Regions from separate parts of the Sessilibacter sp. MAH3 genome, predicted to be linked through region 1. Evidence: predicted binding sites of a transcription regulator. Region 1 holds the regulator's gene; each other region holds the start of a gene.

Region 1 (5,483 bases):
TTCACCGCGCTTCGCATCAAACAGCGCCTTGAAGACACCCTTGAGATGCCGCCGCTACCAGAAACCGCCCAGCGCATCATCAAATTAAGGGTAGACCCGGACGCGGACATCAGCGACCTGTCGTCTATTGTTGAAACCGACCCCAGCCTCGCCGCGCAAGTCGTTAGCTGGGCATCATCGCCTTATTATTCCGCTCCCGGAAAAATTCGCTCAATTCACGATGCCATAGTGCGCGTTTTGGGCTTCGACATGGTGCTCAATCTCGCTCTGGGAATTGCTCTGAGTCGAACTCTTGATATTCCTCCCAGAGGCCCACACGGCTCACAAACCTACTGGCGCACCGCGGTTTATATGGCCGCCACCATGGAAGGCTTGGTTACGGCCATTGACCGACCACATCGCCCCGGTTTTGGTCTAGCGTATCTTTCTGGCTTACTTCATAACTTCGGTTATTTGATTATTGCCGACGTCTTTCCACCGTATTTCGACCGCCTATGCAAATCGTGGGATGCCAATCCGCACGTAGATGACTCGGTGGTAGAAAAGCAGCAAATTGGTGTCAGTCGCCAGCAATTAAGCTCTTGGTTGATGGATTTGTGGAATATGCCGCAGGAGGTTGTAACCGCGTTGCGCCACCAAGACAACCCCGATTACGACGGTGAGCACGCCATCTACGCCAACCTTCTGTACATCTCCCATCGCATTTTGTGCTTGAGAGGTTTAGCCGACGGCCCCAAACAGCCACTGTCGCCAGAAATGCTCACCCGCGTGCATTTGACTCAAGCCGATTTAGACGAAACCCTCGATAACATTATTGAATCCGCCCTAGAGCTAGAAACTATCGCCAACGAACTCAGCCATTAATCGCAGTTTGCAAATAACCAAAAGCCCTCAACTGAGGGCTTTTTTGTGGCGTCGATCTTTGCAAAGAAAACTCGCGAACGGCTATGAAGATGCTTGATTGACTAGATCTTTCAATTGTTTTCCGGGCTTAAAAGACACGCTGTTACTGGCGGCGATTTCGATTGGCTCACCGGTCGCAGGACTGCGCCCAGTGCGAGCGGCTCGTGTTTTGGGATTAAACGATCCAAAACCCAAAATATTAACCGACTCGTTGCGACTTAATGCGTTGGTGATTTCATCGAGAATGGTGGAAATGATGTCATGTGCCTTTTCTTTGGTGATGTTGGCACTTTCGGCGACGGCGTTGACCAATTCAGTTTTATGCATGGCGAATGATTTCTCTGTTGTTGTAATTGTTAAATCTTTCTTCAAAACCACAGCAACGCTCAAAACAAGTTAAGAAATCCCTAACTAAATAACTCGCTTTGTCGCGCACTTTAAACACCTCTGGCTTTCTTTTTAGTCGAAATTATGGCTTTATCAAGCCGCTAAGGCCGTAAGATCGCAGCCAAATTGATTTACCACCTGTTTTTAAGCCAAATCTTAACGATTTGAGTTATAGCCAAAGAAGTTTGTCGAGCCATTAATGAATCTTGAGAAATACGTAACCCCAAAATCCGGCGACTGGAACGACTACCTAAAATTGATGCGAATGGATAAACCGGTGGGCAGTTTATTGTTGCTCTGGCCGGTTTATTGGGCGCTTTGGATTGCTTCAGAAGGCAAACCCAGCATCAGCACCTTGATTATTTTTACCCTCGGCGTCTTTGTGATGCGCTCAGCCGGATGCGTTATCAACGATTACGCCGACCGCAACTTTGATGGCAAGGTTAAGCGTACCAACCAACGTCCGCTCGCAGCAGGAAGATTATCGGAAGGCAATGCACTGTTCCTTTTTACAGCCTTGTGTGCTTTAGCCTTTGCGTTAGTGATTCTGACCAATTGGCAAACCATTGCGCTGTCATTTGCGGCATTACTGCTCGCCAGTGCTTATCCATTTGCCAAGCGCTACACGCATATGCCACAGGTCGTATTAGGTGCAGCATTCTCTTGGGGAATTCCCATGGTATTTACGGCCGAAACCAACACGTTGCCAAAAACCGCTTGGGTCATTTACTTTACCAATCTGCTCTGGGTGATTGCCTACGATACCTTCTACGCCATGGTCGATCGCGATGACGACTTAAAAATTGGCGTGAAATCCACCGCGGTATTGTTTGGCGATATGGACAAGGTTATTACTGGGTGTCTACAAGTGCTGACGCTATTCGGCATGATACTGATCGGTGATAACGCCAAATTGGGCTGGATTTACTCCATTGGCGTGGCCGTTTGCGCGGGTTTGTTTGTGTATCAGCAATATTTGATTCGCAATCGCGAGCGGGAGCAATGTTTCAAGGCGTTTAAGAATAATCAGTGGGTGGGCGTGGTTTTATTCGTGGCGATCGCGGCTGATTATTTGCTTTAAGCATTTAAAAATTTAGGCATCTAAGCATTACGATTTTTATGCCCTAAACCTTATGAATTCTGCGGCAATTACTAACTCATTAGACAGTTTTCGCCAATATACCTGTGTGTTTCACACAAATTACAGATTTATCACAACCAATTGCTATGATTGTCATAAAAGCGAAACAAAACCTTTATTAAATGCACCCAGCTTAAAACGCCTCCTTAAATTCACAATTCCGGTGTGCAACCATGGCCGATAAAACAATTTTGATCGTAGACGATGAATCCTCCATTCGAGATATGCTGCGTGTAGCACTTGAAATGGCGGATTATAAATGCCTTGAAGCCATGGATGCGCAAACGGCACACACCCTGATTGTGGATGAAAAGCCAGATTTGATTCTGCTCGATTGGATGTTACCTGGCACCAGCGGTATCGAATTAGCTCGTCGCCTCAAGCGCGATGAGGTTACTTCGCAAATTCCAATCATCATGCTTACCGCTAAAGGCGAGGAAGACAACAAGGTACAAGGTTTAGAAGTCGGCGCTGATGACTACATCACCAAGCCCTTCTCCCCCAGAGAGCTGGTCGCTCGCTTAAAAGCAGTTTTACGTCGCACCGACTCTGCCTCTACCAGTGGCCCAATTTCGGTCGAAGGCCTAGTACTCGACCCGGTAAGCCACCGCGTTACCATCAACGAGAAACCCATCGATATGGGTCCAACCGAATACCGCTTGCTGGAGTTCTTCTTAACCCACCAAGAGCGTGTGTACACTCGCGGTCAACTGCTTGACCACGTTTGGGGCGGCAACGTCTATGTGGAAGAGCGCACCGTAGACGTTCACATTCGTCGCCTGCGTAAAGCCTTAACTCAAGACGACCACGACCGCTTTATTCAAACCGTGCGTGGCACCGGTTACCGTTTTTCCATCAAAGTCACCGAAAAAGCTTAAGATAAATCGCTTATACTTGAGCTTTAATGTCGTAAACCTATCACTCGAGATCACTCGTGCATCGTGGCTTTGTATCTGAATTTCGGCAATTTTTAGTCGCTATCGCAGTTGCGGCTGTACTTGGTCTCGTCATTGGTTATCCACTGTATACCTTATTGCTGGCCAATGTGTTGTACGGCGCTTGGACGCTGTACAACATGCGCAAGCTTGAGCGTTGGCTAACCACTCGCAGTATCGGCCAGGTGCCCAACGCCACCGGCTTTTGGGAGGAGGTTTATTACCAGGTCTCCAACAATCGCGAAAGGCACAACAAAGAAAAGCACCGCTTACAATCACTGATTCTTCGGGTGCAAGAAACTACCGCCGCACTCAAGGACGCGGTGATTATTTTAGACGACCAAGCGTCCATTCAATGGTGGAACCAAAGTGCCCGGCGACTGATTGGTCTACAACCGGGCGATCACGGCAAACCCATCGTTAACTACCTGCGCTCGCCGCGCTTTGTGCGCTACCTCGAAGCCGAAGATTACTCAGAACCGCTAACCATGCCGTCGGCCACCGATAGCGATCAATTCTTAAGTTTTCAAATCAACCGCTACGGCCAAGGCGACTATCTGATGGTGGTGCGCGATATTTCACGGCTGCAAAAGCTTGAACAAATGCGCAAAGACTTTATCGGTAACGTTTCTCACGAACTGCGTACACCGCTGACAGTGGTGCGGGGTTACTTAGAAACCATGGCCGATAATGCCGATTCGCTGCCCGGTGTTTGGCAAAAAGCCATCAGCCAAATGGAACAGCAATCGAAACGCATGACCTTGATCATTGAAGATCTGCTGACTTTGACACGCCTTGAAACCGACGACAGCAGCCTGCGAGAGACAAAAATTAACGTCGCCGATTTGCTGCAAAGCATCGTCCACGACGCCCAAGACCTCAGTGGCGACAAGGCTCATCAGTTTGAAATCGACGCCGACGAAGACTTTTTGTTGATTGGCGTTATCGAAGAGCTACGCAGTTGTATTTCGAACCTAGTCTACAACGCCGTGCGTTATTCACCGGCCAAAAGCCAAATCATTCTGCACGCTTACGTTGATGAAGGCGGCGGTCATATCGCCATTGAAGACCACGGCATAGGTATTGAAGCGCGCCACATTCCCAGACTTACCGAACGCTTTTATCGCGTTGACGCCAGCCGCAGCCTAGACACCGGCGGCACCGGTTTAGGGCTGGCCATTGTTAAACACGTATTGTCACGTCACCAAGCGCATCTTGAAATCACCAGTCGAATCAACCACGGCAGCACATTTACCTGTAGCTTCCGTCTGGATCGCGTTGTTAAAGAACACCGCCCGTCATCGTTAAACGATAGCGAATAACATCGTTAATTTCAGAACTCGTACCGACTCTGGATTTCAGAAAGCACAGTTTTGAAAACACAATTTCGAAAACACAATTTCGAAAACAGTGTTTTGCAACTATCGGTTGAACTCTCGTCCCAGTTCTAGTTTGATAAGCCCTACGGCATAGCTTTCGCAACTCGCGAAAATGGCATTAACGCTCACAGCGTTAAACCCAGTATCACATCGAACCTGCGCTTGGATAATTTGTATGGATTTTAAGTTTGTAACCAGTGTTACCGATGTTGACGCCAACGACTGGAATCGCGTCGCCGGGAGTGATTATCCATTTTTAAGACATGAATTCTTACACGCCTTAGAAAGCAGTGGCGCAACCACCGCCGAATCCGGCTGGCAACCTTTTCACCTAACGGTTTACCAAGGAGATCAACTGATCGCTTTGCTGCCACTGTTTGTTAAAGGCCATTCCTATGGCGAATACGTATTTGATTGGGCATGGGCCGACGCCTACCACCGCAACGGCCTGCATTACTATCCAAAGCTGTTAAGTGCAATTCCTTTTACACCGGCTACCGGCCCACGTTTTTGCTTTGCCAATCATCTCGACGAACAACAGCAACAAACGTTAATGACTCAAATGGCAGAGGTGATCACCGACCAGGCTGCAAAAATAGGCGCGTCGTCGTGGCATTGTTTGTTCAGTGATATCAAGGTGGCAAGCCATTTAGAGCAGTCGGGATTTGCCTTGCGCCAAGGCTGCCAGTTTCATTGGTATAATCAAGATTTCAGAGATTTTGACGACTTTTTAGCGAC
Region 2 (5,483 bases), on a different contig from region 1:
TCTAAACAGCGCACTTCAAGATATTCAACACCGCGATAGAACAACGCCGTTAATGCAGTTTCATCTGTACGTGCCGTGCGCTTGGGACGAATGGAACTGTAGAACTCGTTTTCGATTTGTAACAGCGAAGTATTCAACTGCAGATATTCACCGGTCTCGTCTCGGGTACCAATATTTTGGTAACCCTCGTAAGGGGTGTTGATTGCTCGACAAAGCGTGCGAAGATATGAACGTAAATCGTTGTAATCAACCAACAGACTGGTTTGCGCATCACTTTGATAGCCTAAATCACCCATGCGAAGCGATGTTGCGTATGGGCGGTAATAGGTTTTGCCCTCGTCATCAAATTTTTCTAGGCAGTGGTTTTTATCTTCCACAAAACAACCACATACCGCAGGTGATGCGCCAAACAAATACAATAACAACCAAAAATAGCGGCGGAAGTTACGAATTAGATCGAAATAACGGTTGGTTCTGAATTCTTGTAAATCCAGTTTTGATTGCTCTAGACCGTGTAAATGCGCCCAGAACGGGCTTGGCAGTGAAAAGTTGTAGTGTATGCCAGCGATGGTCTGCATTTTACGACCATAGCGATGACCTAGCCCCAGCCGATAAATGGTTTTCATGCGGCCAACGTTGGAGTTGCCATAAAGAGCGACCGGAATATCTTCATCGTCTTCTAAAAGACACGGCATACTTGCCGGCCAAAGATGCTCACCGTTTAAATGACCGTAGGTAAACTGATGCGTTGCCATTAGGTTTTCGATAACTGCACCAACCTGATGAGAAGGCGGAGTAATGAATTCCAACAATGATTCGCTAAAATCTGTGGTGATTTGCGGGTGGGTTAATGCCGACCCCAATTTTTTAGGATGCGGAGTTTGGGCCAGTTCACCAGCCTCCGTCACGCGTAGACTTTCTTTTTCTAGGCCACGCAAAATGCCATACAAAAGCGGAGAGTTTTCAGGCTTTTTAAGATCGTTAAGAAGTTTGTCGAACGTAGCCAAGAGGCCTCCTTAATCGGCTTAATTCAAAGCCGTTGTTACAAACACTACCCGCTTACCGAGATTATTTATGCGGTTTGCTCGGCAGTAATTTCAGTGTATTCATCAGGGTCACACGACTCAGCCTCAACGGTATCGGTTTCGTCGGTCGTTGAGTCTGCACCAGCGTGGTTTTGATCAGCAACGAATTCTATAGTCTTATCACCAAAATCTTGAACAAAAGTTTGTTCCAATACGAATTCATCGTTGGTTTTTTCATCGCTAACAGATTCCGTGCCGGTTTCTTCTGCCACTGCGATCTCTTCATCGGATGCGGCAACTATCGAGCCCGGCTCGGGTAAATCAGAGATCCAACTCGGATCAACAACAGGCACACCCTTTTCTGTGGTCTCGGTCTCAACAATGCTAATACGTTGACTATAATCGCGAGCACTTACCTCAAAAACTTCGTTAACCGCCTCATCTTTATTAACGGCACGAAATAGCCCTGCGGGCTCACGACCACTGACCCATAACCCCTGACGATTGAGGAAAAATCCTTGGTGATTTTGCAAAAGGAAAATTTTACTCATGATGTGCTCCTAAACTAATACGTCAGCTGGGTAATCGGAGTTATTATATTAACCGATCGGTTTTTGGAGAAAACCTCCGCTCTAAAGCCAAAATTTGAGCAGGATCGCTTAAATGGTGGCACCCAGCTTGATGTTTTTCGACTTTATACCTGTAAATTAGTGACGCCAAACCGTCATAATTTTGTAGCATTATGCGTCGGCCAAAAGTGAATTGCTAAAGCAATAACAATTTGGCTGCCAATATTTGCTAACGATTATTTTAGCGTTTTTCAAAATTTCGGTGCACAAGTGCCTAATATTTTGAGAGTCGTCGACTTCTCAAAAATGATTATTTTTTGGGCGACCACTGAAACAATACTTAAACTAATTACTGAAAAAGTAATTATAAACAACGGTTTTTTAAGGATGGCAGTAGAAGGCCGCAATCGATAACGGGTATTATGGATTGATTGAGTTCGTCATATGAACAAATCAATAAGTTCCGTTTTTATCACAGCGAGAACCAAATTTAATTTCTACCATCTGAGCTGGGACTCAGAGAAGCTATCATTTTTTGTACAACGGTAATTCAAAAACCAACATCTAAACTTGCAACAGAAGCTCAGACATGAATCAAGCAGTTAGTCATCTACCAGCGATACTTAAGCAAAGCTTGGGCAAGCCCAGCACGCTGATATTGGCTCGCAATATTTTGGTGGTGGTATTTCTACTTTGGGCTTGCAGTAACCTTGCAAATCTATTTTGGGCCTTATTACCTGCACCTACTCTCCCAGAACCGTCATCGGCGGCTCCTAGAAATGTGGTTATTGAGGTCAATACAGGCGCAAATCAAGGCTCAATCGATATTGAATCTTTAGCCGCTATTGAATTGTTTGGCTCTGTTGATGCCACAGCAGCAGTTGAAGAGGTTGCTCCAGTCGCCACCGATATCATCGAAGATGCTCGCGAGACCTCTCTGAACCTAACATTGAAGGGTGTTATTAAAAGTAGCATCCCAGAAAACTCTGAAGCCTTTATCGCTCATGCGCGCGACGAAAAAGCGTACAAAGTTGGCGATCGCCTACCCGGTGGCAACAATGTCAAGTTACTTCAGGTTCAAGCAAATCAAGTTATCCTCGATAACAACGGTAATAACGAATCTCTTCGTCTCTTTGAACCTAACAGTGACTTAGGTAACTCGCGAAACGATTCTGCTCGTAGCAATGTTTCACTGGGTCGAGTTACCCGTGACCCACAAGAAATTCTTAACGAAGCGCTAGAAGAGGCGGGCGTTGACCCCAATTCATCCACCGCTTCCGATGACGAGGATGACGACGACGAAGACGATACTGAACCTCGCGTAGTTACGCGAGCGCCAAAGTCACTCGCCGAAGTTATTAAATTTAGCGTGGCTCGTGAGGGTACCGATATTGTCGGCTACCGAATTCGCCCAGGCCGCGACAGAGAAATTTTTGACCAGTTGGGCTTACAACCTAACGACATAGTTACAGAGATAAACGGCATTGCGCTGAATAACTCTGGCAGCATTACACAGGTTTACCGCGAAATGCGTGAAGCCACCAGCGCAAGAGTCACCCTTTTGCGCGATGGCCAGAGCCAATCTATAAACATCGAGCTTGATGCAAATACCGAAGAGTGAGGATTAACGTGCGCCGATTTTTGTTAGCAGCGCTACTATTGTGTGCCGGTCACACATACGCACAGGACCGCGAAACTGAGAAACTAACCCTCAGCTTTAACGACGCTGATATTGTTGAGGTTATTCGCTTTGTTGCCGAAGCCACCAATAAAACCGTGATCATAGATCCACGCGTTAAAGGTAAGGTGCAGGTATTTACCAACGGTGAAGTTACTCGCGATCAAGCTTACGCATTATTATTATCTATTTTAGAGTTACACGGCTTTACCGCTTTTGAAAACGGTAACGTGGTGCGTGTTGTACCAAACAAAGACGTACGCTCTTCACCCATTCCTGTGACCGGTGAAAAGGCCGCACAAGCTGGTGATGAATACATCACTGAAGTTGTTACACTGCGCAACATTTCAGCGGCTAAAGTACTGCCGGTATTACGTCCTCTGGTCGCTCAACATGCACACATGGCAGCTTACGACCCCAGTAACTCCATCGTAATTTCTGATACCGCCGCCAACATTGAGCGCGTCAAGCAAGTTATTGCACAAATTGACGGCGCCGCCGTATCTCAAACCGAAGTTATTCAGCTTGAATATGCACCGGTTTCTGATGCTCTGCAAATGATGGAAGCATTGCTCAGTGGCGATGCCGGAAAAGACACCGGTAGCCTAAAAATGGTTGCCGACGCTCGGACCAACTCTTTATTGGTCAGCGGCGACCAGGTACAACGCAACCGAGTAAAAGATTTGATTGCTCGTCTTGACCGTCCGCAAGCCCAAACCGGTAACGTGCGCGTTTTGTATCTTGAATACGCCAATGCCACCGAGGTTGCGCAAACCCTTCAGCAGCTCCTGCAAAACTTGTCACAAGGTGGCGGTGATGCTGCGGCAGCAACTGGCGGCGGTGGTATTCGCCCGTCGGTAGAAGCTGACGAATCTACTAACGCACTATTGATCACCGCCGAAGGCGATACTCTCGACTCATTGTTACAAGTCGTTGAACGGCTCGATATTCGCCGCGCTCAAGTCTTAGTTGAAGCGGTTATTGCGGAGCTTGAAGACGTTGACGGCAAAGATTTAGGTATTCAATGGTTATTCGCCTCTGAAAACGGTGGTTTTGGCTCCAGCTCACTGGGTGATGGCATCTTGTCGGGCGCAGGCTCAATCGCATTATCGGATGACGACGATGTTATCGAAGATCTTGCTGGCGCTATCGGCTCGATCACTGGCACTACTTTTGGTGTCGGCGATTTCGACGGCGAAAAAGGCTTTATTGCTTTGGTTAACGCGCTGCAAGAAAAAACCAATTCAAACATTCTTTCAACGCCGAGCGTGTTAACCACCGACAACCACGAAGCCGAAATCTCCGTCGGTCAGGAAGTACCTTTCGTAACCGGTAGCTTTACCAGCACCGAAGGTAACGTGAACAACCCGTTCCAGACTATCGAGCGCCAAAACGTTGGTATCACCTTGCGCGTAACGCCACACATTAACGAAGGCGACAAAATTATTCTCGATATCGAGCAAGAAGTATCAAGCTTGACTGGTGAAACCAGTGCGTCGGATGTAATCACCAACGAACGCTCCATCACCACTCAAGTCTTAGCCAGTGATGGCCAAGTTGTCGTATTGGGCGGACTAATGCGCGATAACGTGCAAACCTTCCAGTCCCGCGTGCCTATTTTAGGTAGCATTCCAGTTATGGGGCGTTTATTCCGCTCTAACAGTGATCGAGTGACCAAGACCAACTTATTGGTATTTATCCGCGCCACTGTTATTCGCGATGACGAAACGCTAACCGGCACCACCGCTGAAAAATACAAATTTATTCGCGAACAGCAGCTCAGCGCTCGTCGCCAAAAAGGTCTCAGTCTGAAGAAAGATTTACTGCCCGTTGTTCCTGAGTGGCCGATCTCTCCAGAGACCGACTTATCAGGCTACGCTACTAAGGCTGCCGAACTTGAAGCTCAGCGCTTGAAGAAGTCGAAGAAAAAAGACAAGCCGCAAGAAGAAACCAGCGAAGAAAGTAACTAGGCCCGGATTTAATCATGGCAGAACAAGCCTTTGACACCGAAGAACAAACCATCGAACTAGACCCATCAACCGTGGCTGCCGCCCCGGTTGATGAGGACTACGAACGAGCCTTGCCGTTTCATTATGCCAGCGCCCATGGCGTCATTTTGAAAGACGGACAAATTCTTCATCGCGGCCGCTTAGGCCTGCCTATGCTGCTTGAGTTGCAACGTCATCTCGGCCGCGGCTTTATAACCGTCGC
Region 3 (5,483 bases), on a different contig from region 1:
TTACTTCAGACAAAAACAGCCAAGGTGAATATTTGTTCACGTTTACGCCTAAAACGGGTTCTTATGAAGTCTATTTCTTATCCATGCGCAATTTTGACTGCGTTACGGGCGACGTTGAAGTATTTTGCCACGTAATCTATCCCTACGAATATTCAAAAGTTATCTCAGAGACAAACTTAACTTGGCTTGAGCACAGCTTTTTATTTATGCACAAGTCTCCCAGTGAGTTTTCGGCGAAGTTGTGGAATGGTGTTATTTATGAAATGCAAATTACCGACAATGGAATTGAAGGTTACGCACAAGCGGTAGATTTAAATGTAATTAGCTCGCCGCCCGATGAAGGCGTTACCCCCTACGGTGATGGATCAAATACCGATATTGGTGAACGCTCCAGTATTAATCCGCAATCGCGCGAATTTAATAGAATTCGAATTTATTAAAGGAAACTCTGATTAACCAGAGTTTCTCGCGACACAAGGATGTGTCGCCAATTTCAAGAACGGTAAGGGATTGAAATTGTGAAGAAATTGGAAATCGCATTTTCAATTTCTGTCCTCTAATTAAATCATGGATGAGTTAATCAGAGGTTCCTAAATATACAGCGCTCTGGTGAAATCATGGTTACCTAAATCGGACGCTTTTAGGGTTTGCGATGATTTAGTCTCGTTCAAATCGATAATTTTTACACAAAAAAAAGAGGCCTTTCGGCCTCTTTTTAGTACAACACATTGGTACTGACATGCGTTTATTTTGGTATTAATAGAATCCAAAATACTTAAAGAATTTGCGAATTTTTCGCTCAATCTTTTTCGCTTTACCGCGATTTTTCGCGTCCATTTCCAAGCTAACTAACACGGGGTTATGGTCGGAACTGCGATAAGGTCCTACCGAGGTGAAATCAATTAAATCACCGTTGGCAGGATTATAGAACGCAAGTGCTTGGTCGTAAGTTAACTGGAACAACTCAGTGGTGTTGATATCCCAATGCGTTACATCAACTGTGGCATCGGCCGCAGCAGGCGTCGCTAACACATGATCGAGAGCACCGATTTGGTCAGCGCCAAAGAAGTAGAACGAGTAGCCCTCTGGATCAAAGGTATCGCGCAATGGAATATAACCAAAGGTCTCGGTTACCGGTACAGAAACGCCACCATCAAGCTGGGTGTTAACCGCAGTTACAATGGTATAGCCGCGTTCTTCTGGGGTGTATTCGGTAAGTACTGCTAGAGGATCTTCCTGGCTGTAGCTGTTTAGATCGCCCATGATTAACAGTTTTTCAGGCAAGTTCATCGCATCAAGCGCATTACCTAAGGTTACCGCCGCAGATACACGGAATGCGTTACAGCTGCCTTGAATGGAATCTAACGCCGTTGGGTTAACGTCATCTTCAAAACAAGTTGAGCCTTTTGATTTAAAGTGGTTAATCGCTAGGGCGAATTGATCGCCAGTGGCGCGGTGACGGAAACTTTGTACCAAGGTATTACGTTGGCCAACAAAACGACCATTATTATCTTGCGATGGCAATGCAATACCACGTAATCCGCCACGTGCAATTACTTTACGGTGTTTGTAAATGATCGCGTTAGTAATGGCATCGGTACCGGTAATGGTTTCGTCGTCAGAACGAGCGAAACGATACACACGATCACCCAGTTGCGCGTTGATCGCATCAACCAATTGACGAATAGCACTGTCATCGCCAAAGCCATCGTTTTCAACTTCGATCAAACCAATAACATCGGCGTCCAAAGCAATAATAGCGTTAACAATTCGAGCTTCTTGTAACGCGAACTCTTCTTCGTCGGCTGCACCACGGTTGGCTGGGTAGTCGAAGGTTACACTACCGTCGTCCAGTACAAGGCCATTAAAGTAGTTCAATACGTTAAAACTTGCCACAGTAACATCGGCAGGAATTAAATCCGGCGCCGCGGTACGAGTAGATGCAATTGAGAAGGTCTCTTTTACTGGGTTGATGCGATAGTTACCAAAGGAGAACATCACAGGACCAGTAGCAGAAACCGTTTCACCTACGCGAGGAGCGTTATCGTAATTTAAACCATCAAATTCTGGTGTTGAGTAATAGCTGATTTCATCTGGGAAGGTTCGACCATTATTGTCGTCAATCAACAAAATGTTCGCACTGGCATTAGCAACAGCCGCGTCATATTCAGGGCTGAACGGCGCACCGGCTTCGGTTGGAGTTAACTTAACAGAATCACTCAAGAACATTTCACCAAAGCGGGTGAAATTATCAAGGCTATAGATTGTTGCGTCGGTAACGGTTGCAACCATGCCTTCTACGGTTTCAAGATCAAGTTGACCTTCGTATGGCATTGGAATAAATGCAGGAATGACAGACTCAGCCGCAACGCCACAATCTAATTGTTGCTCGGCGGTAATTTGACTGTTGTTAAAGAATTCTGAAGGAACACCCAAAACACGGGCGGTATCACCAACTTCTAACTCATCTAAAATGGTTGCAAAAACGAAGATACCTTCAGACGTTGCCGCATTACCGTCGGAATCGCTAGGTTCTTCTTGTAGGAAATAACCATTATCACGTAAACCAGTGATAATACCTTCAACAACTACAGTATCTGTAGTGGTAACGCTTGCGCCATCACCTTGAATAGCACTGATCAAAGTCGCATCGCTAAAACACGCGCCAATCTCAACCGGTGGTGGAGTGTCGTCGTCATCATCGCCGCCGCCGACAGTGGTAAAGGTTGCCAAAGGCAAAGGATTGGCCGCTGTGGTGTTGCTGGTTTCACCATCGTAGGCGTTTGGCCCGCTGAAACTCCACTCAGTAATATCAAAAGTGCTGCTTGCCACCGAACCACTTAAACGATAAGCCCAACCGTCTAGGTATTCCCACGGTTGGCCGGTGCCATCAACGTCTACTTCACCGAACAAATCGACAACACTGCCGTTAAAGAACAACTCAATAGCGTCATCACCATTAATGTTCGCCGAACCGGATTCAAAAACAAACTCAGGCGTTACACCAAAAAAATCCGAAAAAGAAACGCTGTCGGTAACAACATATACATAACTGCCAGCACTCAAACTAACCGGAGAAAAGGTGAACTCTTGACCGTCGCTACCACCGCCGTTATTTGCCGAACCAAGGCCGTACAATGACGCATCGGCAATGTCTTCGGTTACATAAACTTCGTAGCCTTTAGGTAAACCACCGGGTAAAGGGCCGTCAAATATTCCTGTTAATACCATGCCGGCGCTGGCGCCCATACTCAACGAGAGTAAGGGTGCTGCCACGACTAACTTTTTCATGTCCATGGAAGATTCCTTTAAATAATTATTCAAGCGTTATTACAATCGTGCTGAACAAACACCACAAAGACAAATTCAACCGCTCCTACTGTTGAATCTTATTCAGCACTGACTATTTTGATCGTGAATTCGGGGTATTGAAGTATAACTGTTAGAGCCCCCTTATAGATAAGAATACCTTGTGGGTTTTTCTAACATATGACGGTTTTAAGACAAGAAGACGTAATAAGAGAACGTGAATCGTTGATTAAAAATAAAAAACTTTGACTAACCCAAAGCTGCTAGCGACACCAAGAAGTGTCGCCAATTTCAACATCAAAACATTATTGCGAACTAACGTTATTAAGCATGGTACTTTAATTTTCTAGCGTGTATTTAATGCAAAGGTTTTAATCAGAGATTTTACGAATTGTATTCACACAGGTAACCAACACAAAACTCACATACATTAATAAATACCAAGCAATCAACTTTGAAAAAGAAACCAACTGCCAACCCTGCCGTTGATTGGGATAAACCCACACACTTGCATAGGTTGATATATTTTCGGCAAACCAAATAAATAAGGCCACTAAAAACCAACCTAACAACAGCGGCATGGTGCGATACTGTTTATCGACTCGAAAATAAATATTGGATTTATAAAAACAACCAACAATCAACGCCAATATAATCCAACGAAAATCCACAATAAAATGATGCGTAAAAAAATTCGCATACACCAACAGAGCTAAAATAAGTGTTATTCCAAAACGTGGATAATAATCAAAGCGAAAATCAAAAATTCGCCAAATTCTAGCAATATAACTACCCACAGCGCTGTACATAAACCCCGTGAACAAGGGTACATTACCAATACCCAAAACATAATCTTCTGGATACGTCCAAGAACCTATTGCGTCAGAAGTTTTAAACAACTCCATAAGCGTTGCAACAATGTGAAAAATCACAATAACCAACGACTCGCGCAACGTCTCAAGCTTAGTTACCAACAAAAAAAGCTGAAAAACCACCGCTGACAAAAAGATAAAATCGTAGCGATGTAACGACTCAAAAGGATACCAAACCTTAGTTACAATAATAACCCCTAACAAAAACCCACCAAACAAACACGCATAAGCCTGCTTCAAACCAAACAACCAAAATTCCCAAACAAAACGCTTAACCTTTTCCACAACAGCAATCCATATCTACAACCCACAACAACAATCATCATCAACAGCTCTCACAAGCTTTGAGTGAACTGTACACAAAATCAGAAATGAAGAGAAATCTAGCAATTAATTTGATTTTACATTAGAAAGCTCTGATCAACTCAGTGTTTTTATCAACACATCCTTGTGTCGTTAATTCCAAATACTGTCATTGATTAACATTGTGCAAAAATTGTAAGTTGTATTTCTAAATGCTGCTCTCCGAGAAAATTACAGAAGAATTAATTTTCCCCTTCATCGCTTTCGGTTGCGTCTTCATTATCGGGCAGATAAACCTTGTCGGTTTTTTTATCGATTGACTGGCTTGAATTAATGTCTTTTTCTTGGCGTTGTATTGAGGTTTGCGCAACGATTGGTTCGCCAAAGTAAAGAGTGCGATGTGGAAATGGTATTTCGATGTTACGTTCGTCGAAGAGGTATTTCATGCGACGGTTGAATTCGCGCCCTACGTTCCATTTTTCGAGTGGTCGGGTTTTTATTCGCGCTTTAATGATTACGGCAGAATCGGCAAATTTATCGACGCCAAATATTTCTATCGGCGACAAGATTCGATCTTTAAAGTCGTCATCATTACGAATTTCTTCATCGATTTCTCGTAAACATTCTATAACAACGTCGGTATTTTCTTTGTAAGCAACACCAACGTCCATCAGGTAAAAGCTAAAGTCTTTGGTGAGGTTATCCACAATCGATACTTCACCAAAGGGTACGGTATGTACGGTGCCGTCCAGCGCTCTTAGTTGCAATTTACGAATCGATAATTTTTCAACCACGCCGGTTCTGTTCGCCACGGTTACTACATCACCTATTTGCAGTAGGTCTTCGATAATTACCGTAAATCCCGTTAAAAAGTCTTTCACAAGAGTTTGAGCACCAAAACCGACGGCGATACCTAACACCCCAGCACCCGCCAAGAGTGGGTAGATATCGACGCCTATTCCCGATAAAAACACCATGATAAACAACAAACTTAAGGTA

The links. Region 1 encodes PhoB, which activates phosphate uptake and scavenging genes when phosphate is short. Its sites were predicted from a motif close to TGTCATAAANNTGTAACA; they were not measured.
Region 2: the regulator PhoB is predicted to act here: its motif matches at 2,054-2,071, upstream of gspC (type II secretion system protein GspC).
Region 3: the regulator PhoB is predicted to act here: its motif matches at 3,489-3,506, upstream of ACYQ2C_RS16785 (ExeM/NucH family extracellular endonuclease).

The regions. Positions count from the first base shown of each region.
Region 1 covers NZ_BAAGIE010000014.1:3,935-9,417, reverse strand. The annotation lists gene ACYQ2C_RS10200 (HDOD domain-containing protein) at 1-864, shown strand, start outside; gene ACYQ2C_RS10195 (HU family DNA-binding protein) at 946-1,230, opposite strand; gene ubiA (4-hydroxybenzoate octaprenyltransferase) at 1,490-2,371, shown strand; gene phoB (phosphate regulon transcriptional regulator PhoB) at 2,605-3,309, shown strand; gene phoR (phosphate regulon sensor histidine kinase PhoR) at 3,366-4,688, shown strand; gene ACYQ2C_RS10175 (GNAT family N-acetyltransferase) at 4,921-5,483, shown strand, end outside.
Region 2 covers NZ_BAAGIE010000021.1:35,515-40,997, reverse strand. The annotation lists gene gshA (glutamate--cysteine ligase) at 1-1,007, opposite strand, end outside; gene ACYQ2C_RS13240 (hypothetical protein) at 1,073-1,576, opposite strand; gene gspC (type II secretion system protein GspC) at 2,184-3,215, shown strand; gene gspD (type II secretion system secretin GspD) at 3,224-5,242, shown strand; gene gspE (type II secretion system ATPase GspE) at 5,257-5,483, shown strand, end outside.
Region 3 covers NZ_BAAGIE010000036.1:30,496-35,978, reverse strand. The annotation lists gene ACYQ2C_RS16790 (hypothetical protein) at 1-440, shown strand, start outside; gene ACYQ2C_RS16785 (ExeM/NucH family extracellular endonuclease) at 757-3,297, opposite strand; gene ACYQ2C_RS16780 (DUF817 domain-containing protein) at 3,681-4,466, opposite strand; gene ACYQ2C_RS16775 (mechanosensitive ion channel family protein) at 4,727-5,483, opposite strand, start outside.